DNA from 2 places in the Kribbella italica genome. Region 1 is predicted to be linked to the other one. Evidence: riboswitches for the same ligand, from Rfam matches in the RefSeq annotation. Region 1 holds a riboswitch; the other holds the start of a gene.
The links. Region 1 has a riboswitch for S-adenosylmethionine ahead of thrC (threonine synthase). Riboswitches for the same ligand answer to the same signal wherever they lie in the genome.
Positions count from the first base shown of each region.

Region 2: it holds a riboswitch for S-adenosylmethionine, as region 1 does, so the genes downstream of both, HDA39_RS05765 (aminotransferase class V-fold PLP-dependent enzyme) here and thrC (threonine synthase) in region 1, are expected to answer to the same signal.

Region 1 is NZ_JACHMY010000001.1:7,887,330-7,894,389, forward strand. It holds gene HDA39_RS36990 (cation:proton antiporter) at 322-1,563, shown strand; gene HDA39_RS36995 (hypothetical protein) at 1,640-1,804, opposite strand; gene HDA39_RS37000 (GlxA family transcriptional regulator) at 1,875-2,840, shown strand; SAM riboswitch class I at 2,906-3,046, shown strand; gene thrC (threonine synthase) at 3,058-4,323, shown strand; gene HDA39_RS37010 (ubiquitin-like small modifier protein 1) at 4,320-4,598, shown strand; gene HDA39_RS37015 (GNAT family N-acetyltransferase) at 4,645-5,076, opposite strand; gene HDA39_RS37020 (VOC family protein) at 5,066-5,782, opposite strand; gene HDA39_RS37025 (zinc-binding dehydrogenase) at 5,984-7,021, shown strand; gene HDA39_RS37030 (hypothetical protein) at 7,004-7,060, opposite strand, start outside.
Region 2 is NZ_JACHMY010000001.1:1,221,771-1,228,830, forward strand. It holds gene HDA39_RS05755 (alkaline phosphatase D family protein) at 1-973, shown strand, start outside; gene HDA39_RS05760 (prolyl oligopeptidase family serine peptidase) at 1,114-3,165, shown strand; gene HDA39_RS05765 (aminotransferase class V-fold PLP-dependent enzyme) at 3,255-4,619, opposite strand; SAM riboswitch class IV at 4,635-4,748, opposite strand; gene HDA39_RS05770 (hypothetical protein) at 4,881-5,597, shown strand; gene HDA39_RS05775 (DinB family protein) at 5,623-6,138, shown strand; gene HDA39_RS05780 (DUF4184 family protein) at 6,202-6,969, shown strand; gene HDA39_RS05785 (hypothetical protein) at 6,970-7,060, opposite strand, start outside.

The DNA.
Region 1 (7,060 bases):
CTGGAGGTGTGCTGGCTGCGGGTGCCTGCCTGGAGACGTGCTGGCTGCGGGTGCCTGCCTGGAGACGTGCTGGCTGCGGGTGCCTGCCTGGAGACGTGCTGGCTGCGGGTGCCTGCCCGGAGACGTGCTGGCTGGGGTTGAGCTTGCCGGGCATTCACTTCTCACTGTTTTCCGGCCGGAGCGGTCTTAGCCACAGGCCACCTGCTCGGCCGCATTGTCGTTAGCCTCACCTCAGCTCTCCGCCTTTAGCTCTTTCAGGTGTCCTGTGTCACCCGGTGTGGGGCGAGTCCTGGCCGGGTGGGTGGGCACTAGGTTCCCATCATGCGGATCGACGGGGACGGGCTGTACCTGGTGGCGGGGCTTGCGCTGCTGGTGGGGGCTGTTCTGCCGCGGCTGCTGAGGCGGTACGCCGTGTCGGCGCCGATCGCGTTTCTCGGGGCGGGGTTGTTGCTGGGGTTCGTGGTGGACCGGGGGAAGCTGAGTCCGATCGCCGAGCCGGGGCTGACCGAGCATCTGGCGGAGTTGACGATTCTGGTGGCGCTGATGGGCGTCGGGCTGGCGATCGATCGGCCGATCGGGTGGCGGCGGTGGAAGGTGACGTGGCGGCTGCTGTTCGTGGCGATGCCGGCGTGTGTTGCCGCGGTGGCGGGGCTGGGGTGGTTGCTGGGGCTGGCGCCGGCGGTGGCGCTGCTGATCGGCGCCGTGCTGGCGCCGACCGATCCGGTGCTGGCGTCCGACGTGCAGGTGCAGGGGCCGACGACCGGTGAAGGGGCCGAGCCGGAGGAGGACGACGAGGTTCGGTTCGCGCTGACCTCCGAGGCCGGGCTGAACGACGGGCTGGCGTTTCCGCTGGTGTACCTGGCGATCTTCGCCGCGACCAAGGGCGCACTCGGCGACTGGGGGCTGGAGTGGCTGGCCTGGGACCTCGTCGGCAAGACGGTGATCGGCGTCGCGATCGGCGTCGGCGCGGGCTGGCTGCTGGGGCGGATGGCGTTCTCGGCGCCGTCGCCGAGCTTCCGGCTGGCGGATTCGCGGGAGCCCGTGCTCGCCCTGGCGATGACGCTCGGCGTCTACGGGCTCGCGGAAGTGCTGCACGGGTACGGCTTTCTCGCCGTCTTCGTCGCCGCTCTGACTCTGCGCAACCAGGAACGCGGGCACGACTTCCACGAGGACCTGCACGGTTTCCTCGAGCAGCTCGAACACATCCTGACCTGGGGAATCCTGCTGCTGCTCGGCGTCGCGGTGACCGGCGGACTGCTCAAACCGCTCGACCTGACCGGCATCGCGATCGGCGTCGCCCTGATCGTCGTCATCCGCCCGCTGACCGCCTGGCTCAGCCTGCGCAAGACACCGATGCGCCGCTCCGAGCGCTGGGTCACGGCGTCGTTCGGCGTCCGGGGTGTCGGCTCGATCTTCTACCTCGCGTACGCCGGTTCGGACTTCGCCGACGACCTGCCCTGGCTCTGGGCGACGGTCGGCTTCACCGTCGTGCTCAGCGTGGTGGTGCACGGCATCGCGGCGACCCCGCTGATGCGGATGCTCGAACACCACCGCGAGGCCTGACCGCGATGTGCACCACTGTCCAACCTCCGCGCGGACGGCGTGTCGGGGGGCGACACGCCGTGGATGGCGAGGTTGGTCAGTGGTGCACGTCCGGGACCCGGGGCGCTCGGCCGCGGACACGCGGCGCCGGACCGTAGGCCGGAGCCGGCCGGTTGCGTGCTCGCGCCGGGGGCTCGACCCCGTGCCGGACGGCGGACGCGGCGTGGATCCCGGCCAGAAAGTCCTTCAGCTTCTCGAACATGACTCCATCGTCCGAGCTTCGGCGCGACCGCAGAAGTGGCGCAAAGGACGCTGACCGCTAAGATTACGACATGCCCCAGCGAACCGTCTCCGTGCTCGCGTACGACGGCATGACCGCCTTCGAGGCCGGCATCGTGATCGAGGTGTTCGGCCTGGTCTGGCCTGACATCGACGAGCCCTGGTACGAGCTGAAGGTCTGCACCGAGACCCCGGACCCGATCCGCGTGATCGGCGGCGCGACACTCAGTACGCCGTACGGGCTCGAGGACTTCGCCGCCGCGGACACGGTCGTCGTGCCGAGCATCGCCAACCCGGCGCAAACCATCTCCCCGCAGCTCGTCGAGGCCCTTCGGCGCGCCCACACCCGCGGCGCCCGGATCGTGTCGATCTGCTCCGGCGCCTTCGCGCTGGCCGCTGCCGGTCTGCTCGACGGCCGCCGCGCGACCACGCACTGGCGGTACGCCGACCAGCTCCGCGAGCGTTACCCGGCGATCAAGGTCGACCCCGAGCCGCTCTACACCGACGAGGGCGACGTCTTGACCAGTGCCGGCTGCGCGGCCGGCCTCGATCTCGCGCTGCACCTCGTCCGCAAGGACCTCGGCGCCGCCGTCGCGAACGCGGTCGCCCGGCGCCTGGTCATCCAGCCCTACCGGTCCGGCGGCCAGGCGCAGTACATCGAGTCCCCGATGCCGCCCGACCCGATCGACGCCCCGGTCGCCCGCAGCCTCGGCTGGGCGCTGGAGCACCTCGCCGAGCCGATCGGCGTACCGGATCTGGCCCGCGAGGCCGGGCTGTCGCCGCGGACCTACCTGCGGCACTTCACCCGCGAGACCGGTACGACGCCCGCCAGGTGGCTGATCGCCCAGCGGATCCAGGCCGCGCTGGCGATGCTGGAGACCGGGGACGCGCCGGTCGAGGAGATCGCGCTGGCCGCCGGGTTCGCGACGCCGGTGACGTTCCGGCACCACTTCGCGAAGGCGGTGAAGACGTCGCCGTCGGCGTACCGGCGGACCTTCCGGGAGCGTCGTCCGGGCTGAGACCGGCCGTCTCGGATGGTGGGATCACAGGACACAATATGGACCCGATTGGGTAACCTCGAACCTGCTCATCCAGAGGGACTGAGGGAAACGGCCCGTTGAAGTCCCGGCAACCCTCCCCGTGGAGGCCCCGTCCTGGGGTGCTCGCGGTGGACCGGTGCCAAATCCGTCCCACGCCGAGATCCGGCGCCCGGGGAAGATGAGGAGGAACCTCTCCATGAGCCAGACCGCCACCACCCCGCACACCATCCGTGAAGGGGCCTTCGGCAACGGTACGCACCTGAGCTGCCGGGCCTGCGGGGCGAAGTCCGAGCTCGGCCCGTTCTACGCGTGTATGGAGTGCTTCGGTCCGCTGGAGGTCGGGTACGAGTTCCCGGCCATCACCCGCGAGCAGATCGAGGCCGGACCCAAGAACATCTGGCGCTACCAGCCGCTGCTGCCCGTCCCCGTCGACGTGGCCAGCTACCCGAACACCGAGCCGGGCTACACCCGGCTGATCGACGCCGGCAACCTGGCCCGCGAGCTGGGCCTGCGCAAGCTCTGGGTGAAGGACGACTCGGGCAACCCCACGCACTCCTTCAAGGACCGTGTGGTCGCGAGTGCCCTGAGCGCCACCCGTGAGCTGGGCATGAAGGTCTTCGCCTGCCCCTCGACCGGAAACCTGGCCAACGCCGTCGCCGCGGCCGCCGCCCGGGCCGGTATCCGCTCGGTCGTCTTCATCCCGAAGGACCTCGAGCGCCCCAAGATCATCACCACCGCCGTGTACGGCGGGACGCTGGTCGCCGTCGAGGGCAACTACGACGACGTGAACAAGCTCGCCTCGGAGATCGCCGGCGAGGAGGACGGCTGGGCGTTCGTCAACGTGAACGTGCGGCCGTACTACTCCGAGGGCTCCAAGACGCTCGCGTTCGAGATCGCCGAGCAGCTCGGCTGGCGGATCCCGCAGCAGGTCGTCATCCCGGTCGCGTCCGGTTCGCAGCTGACCAAGATCGACAAGGGCTTCACCGAGCTCGGCAAGCTGGGCCTGGTCGACGCGACCGACTACAAGATCTACGGCGCCCAGGCGACCGGCTGCTCGCCGGTGGCGCAGGCGTTCCGCGACGGGCACGACGTGGTCAAGCCGGTGAAGCCGGACACGATCGCGAAGTCGCTGGCGATCGGCAACCCGGCCGACGGGCCGTACGTGCTCGACGTCGCCCGCCGGACCGGTGGTGTGATCGAGGACGTCAGCGACGAAGAGGTCGTCGAGGGCATCCAGCTGCTGGCCCGGACCGAGGGCATCTTCACCGAGACCGCGGGCGGGGTGACCGTCGCGACGCTGAAGAAGCTGATCGCCACCGGGCAGCTCGACCCCGAGGCCGAGACGGTGATCATCAACTCCGGCGACGGGCTGAAGACGCTCGACGCGGTGGCCGACCGGGTCGGCCCGAAGGTGACCATTCCCGCGTCGTACGACGCCTTCGTGAAGGCAGGTCTGCAGTGAGCGTCAGTGTCCGCGTCCCGACCATCCTGCGGCCCTACACCCAGGGCGCGTCCGAGGTCTCCGTCGAAGGCTCGACCCTGAGCGAGGTGCTGGAGTCGCTCGACTCGTCGTACCCGGGCATCAAGAGCCGGGTGCTGGACGACTCGGGCGAGCTGCGCCGCTTCGTCAACGTGTACGTCGACAACGACGACGTCCGGTTCTCCGAGGGACTGCAGACCGCGATCAAGGACGGCGGGCAGGTCTCGATCATCCCGGCCGTGGCCGGCGGCTGCTGAACTTCCTCCGAAGCACCCCTCGATCCCGAGGGGTGCTTCGGCGTTTCTAGGCCGGCGGGCGCGCCTGGAACGCCTGCTTCACGTCGTCGCGGAATCCGCAGGCCCGGTAGAACGCGTGCGTGGACTCACGCTTCGAGCCGGTCATCAGCATCACCTTGTAGCACCCGGCGTCCCACGCCGCTTGCAGCGTGCCCGCCATGATCTGCTGGCCGAGCCCGGTGCCGCGGCGGCTCTCCTCGACGACCACGTTCTCGACCACGGCGTACGGTCTGCTGCCGCGCGTGAGGTTCGGGACCAGGTTCAGGTACGTCGTCGCGACGACGTCGCCGTCCACCTCGAGCACGGACAACCGGAACGCCTCCGACGCGAGGATCCGGTCGAAGCCCGAGCGGTCGGTCAGCACCGGCTCCTCGGGGTGCAGTTGGTGGTAGAGGCCGGCGATCGCCGTGAAGTCTTCGGTGCGGGCCTCACGAAACACCGCGGAGCTCCAGGCCGAGGATCTGCTTGGTCAGCGGCCGGTCGGTGAGCACGAGCGCCGTGAGACGGTCGGCCGGACCCTCCTCGAACCACACCGCGCCGCCGGGCAGCTCGACTTTGGTGTCGTTCACCGGAAGCTCGGTCAGCTCGCTGAGCCAGCGTGCTGCTTCTTGGGGGTCAGGCGTCTCGATGACGAAGGCGGTCAGGTCGTGCGCGCCACGGTCGACCAGGTGCGCGGCGTACTGCTTGACCAGGGTGACGCGGTCGGGCGTGTAGGTGATGAAGAACGGCGCCCACGCCGGGGCGTCGAGCAGGATCAGCTCCTGGAAGGAGACCGGCGATCCCTCGCGGGTGAACGTGTGCAGCTGGCACGGAACGCCCTGCTCCAGCAGCCGTTCCTGGGTCGCCGTGACGTCGGTGACGTTGATCGCGAAGTTCAGCGCGCCACCACCGGCGGCGATCAGCTGGTTGATCGTCGGTTGCCAGGAGATCGTCGACACCCCGAACGGCGACGTCGCGAACTCGTCGGCGTCGACGATCGTGAGGATCTCCAGGTACCGCTCGTCGAGACGCCACCCGGCGTTCTGGAAACCGAGGTACGGCGGGTTCACGTGCGCCGGCAGTCCGGCGGCGGTGTAGGCCTCGGCGCCGGCGGCGACGTCCGGCACGCAGTGCAACAGGTGGTCGAACTCGGGATTCTCAGGCACCTCGCGATCCTAAGAGACGGACGGGCCGAGGTGCACCACGGATCAGGCGCCGCTGCGGTATCTGCACCACTCACCAACCCTTGTCTGCGAGAGTTGACACGGTTGGTTCACGCCTGGGGAGGCGGGGCCCGGGGTGGTTGGTGAGTGGTGGAGATCCGGGTCGGGTAGCGGTGCGGGGTGGAGTGGCCTGAGGATGGCGGGATGCGAGCGATTGTGGTTGAGCGGTACGGCGTACTGCCTACGGTGCAAGAGGTTGCGGAGCCTGAGGTTGCCGCGGGTGGGGTGGTGCTGAAGGTCGAGTCGACCGGGTTGTGCCGCAGCGACTGGCACGGGTGGCAGGGGCATGACTCGGACATCGTGCTGCCGCATGTGCCGGGGCATGAGGTGGCGGGGACGATCGCCGCGGTGGGGGACGGGGTGCAGGGGTGGGCGGTCGGGGATCGGGTGACGACGCCGTTCATCTGTGCTTGTGGGGAGTGTGAGCAGTGCTTGGAGGGGAATCACCAGGTCTGCCCCAACCAGTTGCAGCCCGGGTTCAACTACTGGGGGTCGTTTGCGGAGTACGTCGCTCTGCCGTTCGCCGCGGTGAATCTGGTGCGGTTGCCGGAGGGGATGTCGTTCGACACGGCGGCGGGGTTGGGGTGCCGGTTCGCGACCTCGTTCCGGGCGGTGCATCAGGTGGGGAAGGTGCAGGCCGGTGAGGACGTCGTGGTGTTCGGGTGCGGGGGTGTGGGGTTGTCGGCGGTGATGATCGCAGCCGCGCTCGGGGCGCGGGTGGTTGCTGTGGACACCAATCCGGGGGCGTTGGAGCTGGCGCGGAAGTACGGGGCCGCGGAGATCGTGCAGGCTGGGCCGGATGCTGTGGAGGAGATTCGGGCGCTGACCGGCGGTGGGCCTCGGGTGACGATGGATGCGCTCGGGTCGAACGAGATCGTGCAGCAGGCGTTGCGGGTGTTGCGGCCGCGGGGGCGGCATCTGCAGGTCGGGTTGCTGCCGGACGGCGTACGGCTGGATGTTTCGCGGGTGATCGGGCAGGAGCTGCAGTGGCTCGGGAGTCACGGGATGGCGGCGCACACGTATCCGGAGATGCTGGGGATGGTGGCGTCCGGTGTGCTGAGGCCGGCTGATCTGGTGACGCGGGTGATTGGGTTGGACGACGTACCGGCTGCGCTGGACGAGCTGTCGGCTGGTACGCCGGCTGGTGTGACCGTGATTCGGCCGTCAGGCGTCCTTGGGTAGGCGGGCGAGCAGGGTTTCGAGCATCTGGCGGGTGGTCGC
Region 2 (7,060 bases), 6.7 Mb from region 1:
CGAGGCGTCGGTGACGCTGGCCGACGGCACGGTCTGGAAGAACGTGGTGACCGAGGAGGTCGCGAAGGTCGCCGAGACGCTGGCGGAGTACCGCGGCCGGTACAAGTACAACCTGCTCGACCACAACGTCCGCGACCTGTACGCCGACGTACCGATCGTCAGCCAGTGGGACGACCACGAGACCGTGAACAACTGGTACCCCGGCGAGATCCTGACCGACGACCGGTACACCGAGAAGCGGGTGAACGTGCTCGCCCGGCGCGCCAAGAAGGCGTTCCTGGAGTACCTGCCGATCGCGCACCAGGGCGGCCAGGAGCGGATCTACCGCAAGGTCAGCCACGGCCCGCTGCTCGACGTGTTCTGCCTGGACATGCGGACCTACCGCGGCGCGAACCCGGCGCCGGGCGAGACCGGTCCGGTCGCGATGCTGGGCGCCGAGCAGGCCGCCTGGCTGGTCCGCGAGGTGGCGTCGTCGAAGGCGGCCTGGAAGGTGATCGCGAGCGACATGCCGCTCGGCGTACTGGTTCCGGACGGCGACCTGATCGAGGCCGTCGCGAACGGCGTCGCCGGCGCGCCCGGTGGTCGGGAGCACGAGATCGCGTGGGTGCTGAGCCAGTTCAAGCGTCGCAAGGTGAAGAACACGGTCTGGCTGACCGCGGACGTGCACTACTGCGCCGCGCACCGCTACGACCCGGCGAAAGCGACGTTCACCGACTTCGACCCGTTCTGGGAGATCGTCGCCGGGCCGGTCAACGCCGGCACCTTCGGGCCGAACGCGCTGGACCCGACGTTCGGGCCGCAGCTGGAGTTCGTCAAGGCGGCCGACTTCCCGAACCAGCCGCCGAGCGGCGGCAACCAGTTCTTCGGGCACGTCGAGATCGACCCGCGCAGCGAGGTGTTCACGGTCTCGCTGCGGGACCTGTACGGCAAGGTGCTCTGGCGCAAGGACCTGCCGCCGGCGCGTCGCCACTAGGCCACCTCTGGGGACGTTCCACCCGATCCGGGGCCCGGCGCCTGCGCGGGGTGCCGCCAGCCGGCGGTCCGGATCGGGTGGGACGGTTGCTAGGGAAAACCGTCGGCGGTTGCCGCGGGCGGCGGGCTAGGTTTGACCGCATGACCGCCGCTTACCCGTCGAGCCGCCGCGACGACGTCGTCGAGACCTTGAACGGCCAACCGATCGCCGATCCGTACCGCTGGCTGGAGGACCCGGACTCGGCCGGGACCAAGGAGTGGGTGACGCGGCAGAACGCGTTCACCGAGGCCGAGCTGTCGTCGTACGGCGAACGGCCGTGGTTCCAGGAGACGATGAGCGCGATCCTGGCGCGGCCGCGGGCCGGCGTTCCGGTGCGCAAGGCCGGCTGGTACTTCGTCGGCCGCAACGACGGCACCCAGGCGCAGGACGTGGTGTACGTCGCGGAGTCGCTCGACGAGCTGCTCGCCGGCGGCCGGGTGCTGATCGACCCGAACACGCTGTCCGACGACGGCACCGACTCGCTCGGCACCTTCACGGTCAGCCCGGACGGCAAGTACTTCGCGTACGGCATCAACGAGAGCGGCAGCGACTGGATCACGTTCCGGCTGCTCGACATCGCCACCGGGTCGCCGGTCGACGACGTGGTGAGCGAGGCCAAGTTCAGCGAGGCGACCTGGCTGCCGGACTCCTCGGCGTACTTGTACGTGCACTACCCGTCGGGCGGTCGCAGCGAGGGGACGGAGACGCGGGCGCTCGGCGCCGGCGAGCTCAAGCTGCACCGGATCGGCACGCCGCAGAGCGAGGACGAGCTGGTCCTGCGGCTGCCGAACGAACGGTTGTACTTCGACGTCGACGTCACCGAGGACGACCGGTACGTCGTCCTGCACATCTTCGAGGGGACCGACCCGCGGACCCGGCTGTGGCTTTACCCGCTGGTCGACGGCGGGCTCGGTGAGCCGGTGAAGGTGATCGACGAGTTCGCCTTCGAGGCGCTGTTCGTGCGGATGTCCGGCGACCGGCTGATCCTGCGGACCGATCGGGACGCGCCGCGCGGGCGGGTGGTGTCGAGTGATCTGTCCGGGTCGTTCGTGGACGTGATTCCGGAGAGTGCGGCGACGCTCGTTGAGGTGCGGGGGACCGCTGGTGGGCTGGTGACGGTGTCGCTGGTCGACGCGCAGCCGGTGGTGACGCTGTACGACGTCTCCGGTGGGGACGCGCGGGTGGTCGAGGTGGGTGCTGGTGGGTTGGTGGGGCTGAATTCTTCGGTGAAGTCTGACGAGGTGTTCGTCGGGTTCTCGACCTCTGTCGAGCCGACTGTTGCTTATCTCGTGCTCGACGGGGCCGCGCGAGCACTGCCCGAGCTGGTCCCGGCGGGGGCGACCTACACGCCTCCTGCTGTTGTCGTGGAGCGCCGCGTGGAGCCGGGCCGTTCGGTGCCCTACTACTTGATCAGCCGTAGCGACCTTGGGTTCGATGCGCCGCGGCCGACGCTGCAGTGGGGGTACGGCGGCTTCCGCATCCCGGTGTTCGCCGACTACCGGCCGGGCTGGGCGGCCTGGCTGGCGGCTGGGGGAGTGCTGGTGGTCACCAACCTGCGGGGCGGCGGCGAGTTCGGCAGCGAGTGGCACGACGCCGGGCGGCTGGCGAACAAGCAGAACGTGTTCGACGACTTCATCGCGGTTGCCGAGCACCTGTTCTCCAGTGGAGTGACCACACCGGCACAGCTGGCGATCCACGGACGCAGCAACGGCGGCCTGCTGGTCGGAGCGGTGATGGCGCAGCGGCCGGACCTCTTCGCCGTCGCACTGCCGGGCGTCGGCGTACTGGACATGCTGCGCTTCCACCTGTTCACCGTGGGAGCAGGCTGGGCGTCGGACTACGGTCTGCCCGACGACCCGGCCCAGTTCGAGGACCTGCTGGCCTACTCACCCCTGCACAACCTGCGGGACGGTACGACGTACCCGGCGACGCTCGTGGTCACCGGTGACCACGACGACCGGGTGGTGCCGCTGCACAGCCACAAGTTCATCGCCGCGCTGCAGCACGCGCAGGCGGGGGACGCTCCGGTGCTGACCAGGATCGAGGTCGACACCGGCCACGGATTCGGGAAACCCGCCGCCATGGTCGCCTCGGAGTGGGCCGACCTGCTGGCGTTCGCCGCTCACCACACAGGTCTTTCACCGGAGCTGTAGCACTCACCAACCCGCTGGCTGGGTCGCCTTCGATGGCCTCGCCGAGCGGTGGATCGGCCTTCGTCGGCGGGTTGGTGAGTGGTGGAGGTTCACCAGATCTGCGGGGCCTCGAGGTCGCGCGGGTCGTCGGCCGGCTGGCAGCCGTGCGCGGACTCCTCGTAGCTGCGGCTCAGGCCCTTGGTCGCGAGCGTGCGGACCGCGCTGACCAGGCGGTCGACGTGCTCGCGGCTCGTGCCGAGGCCGAGGCTCGCGCGCACCGCCGTACCGTGCTCCGGCGAGTCCTGCAGCAGGTGGCCGACCAGCGGGTGCGCGCAGAACTTCCCGTCGCGGACGCCGATGCCGTACTCGGCCGAGAGCGCCGCGCTCGTGATGGTCGAGCTGATCCCGGCGACGGTGAAGCAGACCGTGCCCACGCGGTCGGCGTCGGCGCCGAAGATGTCGTACGTCGTGACGCCGGCGATCTGCGCCAGGCCGGTGCGCAGCCGCGCGAGCAAGCTGCGCTCGTGCTGCTCGATCGCCTCGCGGTGCTGGCTGATCGCGGCGCACGCGGCGGCCAGGGCGATCGCGCCGATGACGTTGGGGGAGCCACCCTCGTGCCGGGCCGGGCCTTCGTTCCAGACCGTGGCCTCGGTGGTGACGGAGGCGGTCGCGCCGCCGCCGTACAGGTAGGGGTCGGCCGCGTTGAGCCAGTCGGCCCGGCCGATCAGCGCGCCGGCGCCGTACGGGGCGTAGAGCTTGTGGCCGGAAAGGGCGACCCAGTCGACGTCCAGCTCGGCGATGTCGACCTCACGGTGCGGTGCGAGCTGCGCGGCGTCCAGACAGATCCGGGCGCCGTGCGCACGGGCCACGGCGGCCAGCTCAGCGATCGGGAAGATCTCGCCGGTCACGTTGCTCGCACCAGTCACGACGACCAGCCGCGGGCCCTCGGGCGCTTGGCGCAGTGCGTCGGCGACAGCAGTGACCGCACCGGTGGTGGTGGACGGAGCCGCGAGCCGGACGGTCCGCTCGGCCGGCCAGGGGAGGAGGGCGGCGTGGTGCTCGGACTCGAAGACGATCACGGTCGCGTCGGCGGGCAGCGCCTTGGCGAGCAGGTTGAGCGCGTCGGTGGTCTGCCGGGTGAAGATCACCTGGTCGTCCTCGCGAGCGCCGACGAACGAGTGCACCTCGGCGCGGGCCCGCTCGTACCACTGCGTGGTGATCCGGGAGGCGTACCCGTTGCCGCGGTGCACCGACGCGTACGACGGCAGCGCGGCCTCGACCGCACGGCGTACCGACTCCAGACAGGGCGCGCTGGCGCCGTGGTCGAAGTTCGCGTAGTCGGTGACCCGGCCGTCGGCCAGCGGGACCAGGAGGTCGGCGCCGACGGTGGCGGGGATGCTGCCGGTGGTGAGCCGGGTGACGGCCTGGCGGGTCGCCGTGGTGTTGGCCGGCTCGAGGATGGAGAGGATCGACATGCTGCTGCTCCCGGATGTCCGCACTTGCCGAACGGGGTGTCCGCACGGCCTGGTCCTCACCCGGGGCACCCCACCGCGGTGGAGGGTTGCCGTCCAGCTAGCCGGGGCTTGTCGCTGGCTCTCATGACCTGCCGACGACGATAAGCAACGGACCGGTGGATGCGCTAGCAGCTATCCCGGATTTTGAGATTCTCCGCCATATCGTGAGATGGGAACCTCGCGGCGGGTCTGGGGCATCTGAGGGGCAGGGGGTGGTGTCGGATGGCTTGGTGGGGACGGCCGAAATGCCCGGTCCGGGCCGAGGAGCAGGTGTGGATCGAGGAGTCGCTCGACTGGCTCGTCGAGTCGTTCGGATCCAACGTGCTGGAGCGTCCGGTGGTGCTGCCTTCGGCGTCGTTCTTCCCGCCTGGGTACGCCGGGTCCGAGGCGGATGTGCGCGCCGTCTACGCGACCGTCGCGGGGCTGGTCGGCGTACCGGTCGAGCGGGTGGTGCTGGAGCTCGAGCCGGACGACGCGATGGACGACCTGATCGACGGGCTGCCGGTGGAGATGCGGTCGCGTGGAGCCGCGGCGCACTGGCGGCGGCGTGAGGGTGTGTCGGTGATCACGGTCGAGATGGCCAAGGCGCGGGAGCCGGTCGCGCTGGTGGCGACGATCGCGCACGAGTTGGGGCACGAGCGGCTGCTGGGCGAGGGGCGGCGCGATCCGGATCTGCGCGACGACGAGCCGATGACCGATCTGTTCACGGTCTTCTTCGGCTTCGGTGTGTTCAGCGCGAATGCCGCTTTCGAGTACAGCCGGTCGACGACCGGGTGGCGGACCAGCCGGCTCGGGTACCTGACCGAGGCGATGTACGGGTACGCGCTGGCGCGGTACGCGTGGCTGCGCGGCGAGACCGATCCGGCCTGGGCCTCGCGGCTCGACACGAATCCTCGGACTTACCTGAAGCAGGGCCTCAGATATCTGGATGCGGACTGAGGTGCCGGCGGGGGAGGATGCGCGGATGACCTGGACCGCCCCTGCCGTCGACCGGCCGACCGGATCGCTCGTGGCTCCCGAGCGCGAGCTGCTCGCCGGCTACCTGGACTTCTACCGTCACACCCTGCTCTACAAGTGCGCGGGTCTTCGTGGTGAGCAGCTGGCCGAGCGGAGTGCTCCGCCGTCGACGCTGTCGCTGCTCGGGCTGATCCGGCACGCGCGGAAGGTCGAGCGGATCTGGTTCCGGATCCACTTCGCCGACGTACCGGCGTCGCCGGTCTTCGACCCGGCGCTCGGCAAGGACGCGGACTTCGAGCTGATCGACGCGGCCGACGCGCAGGCGTCGTACGAGGCCCTGATCGAGGAGTGGAAGCTGTCCGACGAGGCGGCCGCCGGGCGGTCGCTGGACGATCGGTTCACGTTCTCGGGGGAGGAGTCCTCGCTGCGGATGATCTACATCCACCTGATCGGGGAGTACGCCCGCCACTGCGGGCACGCCGACCTCCTGCGGGAGCACCTGGACGGGGTCACCGGGGCCTGAGCCGGGGCTCGTCACGGCGACCCCGACAGTTGCTCCGAGCCCCTAAGCACTTACGCTGCGGCCGTGCCTTTCCCGCTCGCCCACCCGGCCGCCGTCCTCCCGCTGCTGCGGCATCCGTTCGTGCCGTCGGCGCTGGTGGCCGGCGCGCTCGCGCCCGATCTGCTGTACATCGGGCCGCTCTACACCTTCGCCACGCGGCACATCAACGGGAACCTGACGCTGACTCTCACCCACGAGTTCAGCTCGGCGTTCTGGCTGGACCCGCTGCTGGCGCTCCTGGCCCTGCTGGTCTACCAGCTGATCCTCCGGCGTCCGCTGGTGGCCCTGGCTCCGCCGTCGCTGGCCGGCCGATTCGCTGTTGCTGAGCGGCCGAGCGTGCTGTGGACCGTCGTGTCGCTGTTCCTCGGCGGCCTGACCCACGTGGTGTGGGACTCCTTCACCCACGGCGACGGCTACTTCGTCCAGCACTGGTCGTTCCTGAGTACTTCGATCACACCGGCGTGGGACGTCAACCGGGTGCTCCAGTACGTCAGCAGCATCGGCGGCGTACTGGCCATCGCCATCTACCTGGTCTTCTGGTGGCGCCGCACGACCGCTCGGCCGGTGGGGGACGGGCTCGCACCGGCTGCCCGGTACGGCGTACTGGCCGCGGCCTGCATTCTCGCGCTGGCCTTCGCCGTCGTCTCGGTACGTCGTGCTGCCGCCGACTCCGACGACCTGGTCGGTGAGGCCGTCGTACGGTTCGCGCTCAGCGGTCTGGCGTCCGGTGCCGTCGCGGCGCTGGTCCTGTACGTGCTCGTCTGGCAGGTGCTCAGGCTTCGGCGTACCTGATCAGGTCCGGGCGCCGAGCAGCTGCACGTTGCCGCGGCCGTACCGGTCTCTAGGTAGCGCCGTCTCGCAGGTCCCATCCCCGATGCTGCAC